Regions from separate parts of the Bacillus cereus group sp. Bce041 genome, predicted to be linked through region 2. Evidence: riboswitches for the same ligand, from Rfam matches in the RefSeq annotation. Region 2 holds a riboswitch; the other holds the start of a gene.

Region 1 (2,419 bases), 240 kb from region 2:
ATTCCTTGCTGACCATTACTCTTTTATTATGGTATTTGAGTTGTTTACGCTGAATATCCTTGTCCATTTTTTGCAAATTCTCTACGATGCGAAATCCAAAAAAGTTATCCATTAGTTGTTCGCTCCTTCGCGTTCTTGTAGGTACGTATCTAATCCTGCTTTACGAAGTTGACATGCTGGACATTCACCGCAACCATCACCAATGATTCCGTTATAACATGTTAATGTTTTTTCTCGAACAAACTCAAATGCTCCAAGTTCATCTGATAATTTCCATGTTTCAGCCTTATCAATCCACATAAGTGGCGTGTGAATGACAAACGGGTAATCCATAGATAAATTTAAAGTAACATTTAACGATTTCACAAACACGTCACGGCAGTCTGGATAACCACTGAAATCAGTTTCACATACACCCGTTACAATATGACGTGCTCCAACTTGTTTTGCTAATACAGCAGCAAATGATAAGAAGAGTAAATTTCGTCCATCTACAAATGTCGATGGCAATTCACCTTCTTCATGTGTAATCTCCATATCCGTTCTCGTTAAAGCATTTGGAGCAAGTTGATTTAATAGACTCATATCTAGTACCGTATGCTTTATTCCTAGTTCTTTTGCAATTTCCGCTGCACAATCAATTTCTAGCTTATGACGTTGATTGTAATTAAACGTTACAGCTTCTACCTCTGCAAACTGCTCTATTGCCCAAAATAAACATGTCGTACTATCTTGTCCTCCACTAAAAACAACAACTGCTTTTTCTTTTTTCATTTCACTCATTCTCCTTCTCTACTATAAATAAGAAGAAAGAACGTTCTTGAACTGTCACAATAAAAAAAACAAAACAATACCTAAGGATATTGTTGTTTCCATAGTTTTTTATAGAGGGAGTTCGCGAACCTCTCCCGCGCGGTGCACGGAATTTCTTCTTTCATTGACACAGCTTATTGTAACATATTGTATACTAGCGTAAAAATTTCTGATTTTTCAGCTATTTATTATTTCATTTCTTTCATTTTATAGTATGATTAATTTAATATAAGAAGAGAGGAGGCATCCCACTGAAACCCTTTATTATTTATCTCTTTTTAAATATATTATTCATCCTGATTACAATGCTCGTATATCATTTATTTTGGAATCAAAAAGGGAAACGCTCTCCTAAATTAAATTCAGCTATATTCATTGTACTCTGTTGCCTTGCTACCGTACTCTGTATTACATTTGCAGCAAAAACAAATAATGGTTTTCAATTTGATATGCGCCATATTGTATTAATTGTCGGTACATTAACGGGAGGGCCTATTGCTGGTGGTTCTATCTTAGTTGTATTAAACATATATCGCTTATTATTAGGTGGGATAGGTGTTTTCCCATCTCTTATCGGTTCTGTTCTTCTATTTATTGTTCTATTATTAACATATAAATTTTTCAATCGAACTTCTAATCGTATAAAAATAACACTTGCTATTATCTACAGTCTCACATACGGATTTAGTTGGATACCCTTCTTCCTTTCAAAGGTTACAAATAAGACTGATTATATACCGCATATTATTGTGTATGAATTATGTTCAATGCTTGGTACGATTCTAATTTTATATTTACTACACATATTACAAACTCAAGTTCGTCTCCAAAACGAACTTATAAATGCTGAAAAGTTTCATTTAATTGGTGAAATGGCAGCGTCTATCTCTCATGAAATTCGCAATCCATTAACTTCAACGAAAGGTTTTTTACAACTGTTACAATCAGATACATGCACTGAGCAGGAACGAAAATTATATATCGACATTGCCATTAATGGCATCGAACAAGCAAATCATGTTCTTACAGATTATTTAACCTTTGCTAAACCAAGCATTGAAAAAGAACAAACATTACAGTTAGAAGAAGAATTACTACATGCATTGTCGTTAATTACACCGCTTGCTAATTTAACAAATGTACGTACTCATTATATAAAGCAAAGCACTTCTTTTTTTATCGCTGGAGAAAAGCAAAAACTAAATCAATGTTTATTAAATATTTTAAAAAATTGCATTGAGGCTATGCCAAAAGGCGGTGATCTTTATTTCACATTAGTTCCTGATCATAAGCATATTCAGTTATATATAAAAGATACAGGAGTCGGTATGGATTCAGAACAAGTAAAACGTCTTGGTTCGCCCTTTTATTCAACGAAAGAAAAAGGTACTGGACTTGGAATGATGGTCGTATTCAGTGTTGTTCAAGCTATGAATGGAAAAATTGATATTATAAGTGAAAAAGGAATCGGTACAACCTTTTTATTAACTTTTCCACTCATACAAAAAACGTGATGAAATACTCATCACGTTTTTTCTGTTCCTTCAACTAATTCAGCAAAAGCTTTCACTTTTCCGTGCGGTTGTTGATTTTCTTTACGTGCTTT
Region 2 (2,419 bases):
TCTTTCGATTATGTTCTCGCAAAAAACAGCCTTCACAATACGTTTCTAATAAGTCATTTACCTCTGTAATGAGTTGCTTTTTATCCACCTTTGCACCTCTCTATTCAGTTATTTCTTTATGACTATCAATAACTGTTCCTTCCAATGCTTGCGTAGCTAATTGATGTGCTTCTTTATTTTGTTTTCTAGATATCGGCTCACATATAAGTTTTAATTTCATTTGCTTCGCCTTTTGTTCAATTTGATCTAAATAATGATTTAAATGTTCATCATAACAAGGCCATTCTCCGGCTAATTGCTGCAGTACCACTTGTGAGTCTCCGCGAAGTGTAACTGCTTCATACTTAATCCCTAGTTCCTCGAGTATATTCATACCGTATAATAATGATGCATATTCCGCTTCATTATTATCATATATACCTTCTATATATGCATTACGGCGAATGCGGTAGTTTGTATTTCCTTTTTTATAATACACACATATACCAACGCCAGCTTCTTTCGTTTGCACATCATACCCCCCATCAAAATAAACGAGTATTTCTTGGGGCTCTTCCTCTACTTGCTTACTTAACTTTTTCATCTCTTTTAATGACCATTCTGCGTCCATTTCATCGTAAAATAAAAGTTCCTTAGCTCTTCCTGTTTTCTCAAAATCCTCTGCAAATTGAAGTACTTCTTCTATGTTCATATACTCTGTTGTTAATTCCGTCTGCAATCCACGCTTCGTTTTATACAACCAATGAATTTTATATTTCATACTACATTCCCCTTATGTAAGACTTCTTATATATATCCGGCTAATTGAAGCCTCACTTTATTTTATTATATTTTATCTAGAGTCACAGCATTATATTCAATATGATTACATACAAAAAGAGCTATCCCTATAGGAATAGCTCTTTCATCTATTACATAAATCTTTCAAATTGTATTCGCTTATTAATCCAGTACATTACAGGCATACCGATCGCCATGACAACAAATTCACCAATTGCACAAGTTAACCAAGACAACATAAATGGTAAACCCAATGCAAGATGAAGTTCAATTGCAATCATAAACATTGTAATTGTAAAGATAACTGTATTAAAAATCATACGAGCCCAAACACCTTTAATAAATCGCATAGAAATAATCGTTGCAACTAACGCCAGAATAGATTGCCCTACTCCAAATACTAAATCGTAAGCGATCATAGGTGAGAAAAAGAGATTCGTTAAAAATACACCTAATACAATTCCGTAAATTGCTTTCTTGTTAAATACAACGAGATGATTAAACATCTCTGAAATACGAAATTGTACATTCGTAAAGCCAAATGGCTGAATAAGCATAGAAACAGCAATATATAATGCCGCTAAAATACCATTACCGACTAATGTTCTAATATTCATGACAAAATCTCCTTAGTTTTTTTACGTGGGATGGTTTCGAACCACGTTATTCGTTTTTTAAGCAACAAGATTATATTTTACGTGGTAGCCCCTCTTTCGTCAATAGATTCCTATCGTGAACTACCTTTTTTCTTTTAGACAACGTATAATAAAACATATGAAAGATTTAGGAGGTTTCACTTCATGACAGCAACAATTCAAAATGAAAAAGTGATCGTTTCCATTTCTGACAAAGGTGCAGAATTACAGAGCGTTCGCTTAAAAGAAGACAACATAGAATATTTATGGCAAGGTGATTCTACTTATTGGGGACGCCGTGCACCAATTTTGTTCCCAATTGTCGGTCGATTAGTAGATAATACATACTACGTAGACGGTAAACCATATTCATTAACACAACACGGTTTCGCCCGTGATCTTACTTTCTCTGTGAAAGAACAAAGCGAAACAAAGATCACTTATATCGTTACTAGTAATGAAGAAACATTAAAAAAATACCCATACGAATTCGAATTACTCGTTTCTTATGAGCTAGATGGACAAAGTGTTCATGTAACATATGAAGTAAACAATCCTACTTCAAAAGAGATGTTCTTCTCAATTGGAGCACACCCTGGATTCAACTTCCCTTTATTGGACGGTGAATCATTTACAGATTATCACTTATCGTTTAATGGTTCGGAACGCTTAGAAACAAGCGTATTAGAAGGACCTTATCTTTCAAACAAAAAGCAATTAATCGCTGAAAATACGACTGAATTGCCACTTACATATGATTTATTCAAAAATGATGCACTTATTTTTGAACATATGAATACGAATGAAATTTCGATTCGTTCTCATAAACATAATAAATTTGTAAAAGTAGAATTTGATGGATTCCCATTTGTTGGCGTATGGACACCAGGGGATAACGCACCTTTCTTATGTATTGAACCTTGGTATGGCATCGCTGATGAAGTAAATCCAGCAAAAGATTTCAAGGACAAAAAGGGAATTCAATCTTTACAAGCGAATGAAAC

What was found. A riboswitch is a leader RNA that binds a small molecule or an ion and turns the genes downstream of it on or off. The one in region 2 is predicted to bind preQ1.
Positions count from the first base shown of each region.
Region 1: another riboswitch for preQ1. It lies ahead of queC (7-cyano-7-deazaguanine synthase QueC); the one in region 2 lies ahead of ACUN13_RS07455 (QueT transporter family protein).

Region 1 covers NZ_JBQXON010000002.1:528,711-531,129, forward strand. The annotation lists gene queD (6-carboxytetrahydropterin synthase QueD) at 1-112, opposite strand, end outside; gene queC (7-cyano-7-deazaguanine synthase QueC) at 112-774, opposite strand; PreQ1 riboswitch class I at 869-912, opposite strand; gene kinB (sporulation sensor histidine kinase KinB) at 1,119-2,327, shown strand; gene ACUN13_RS08745 (DUF6254 family protein) at 2,339-2,419, opposite strand, start outside.
Region 2 covers NZ_JBQXON010000002.1:289,050-291,468, forward strand. The annotation lists gene ACUN13_RS07445 (zinc-finger domain-containing protein) at 1-88, opposite strand, end outside; gene ACUN13_RS07450 (ribonuclease H family protein) at 101-760, opposite strand; gene ACUN13_RS07455 (QueT transporter family protein) at 912-1,397, opposite strand; PreQ1 riboswitch class I at 1,404-1,448, opposite strand; gene ACUN13_RS07460 (aldose 1-epimerase family protein) at 1,581-2,419, shown strand, end outside.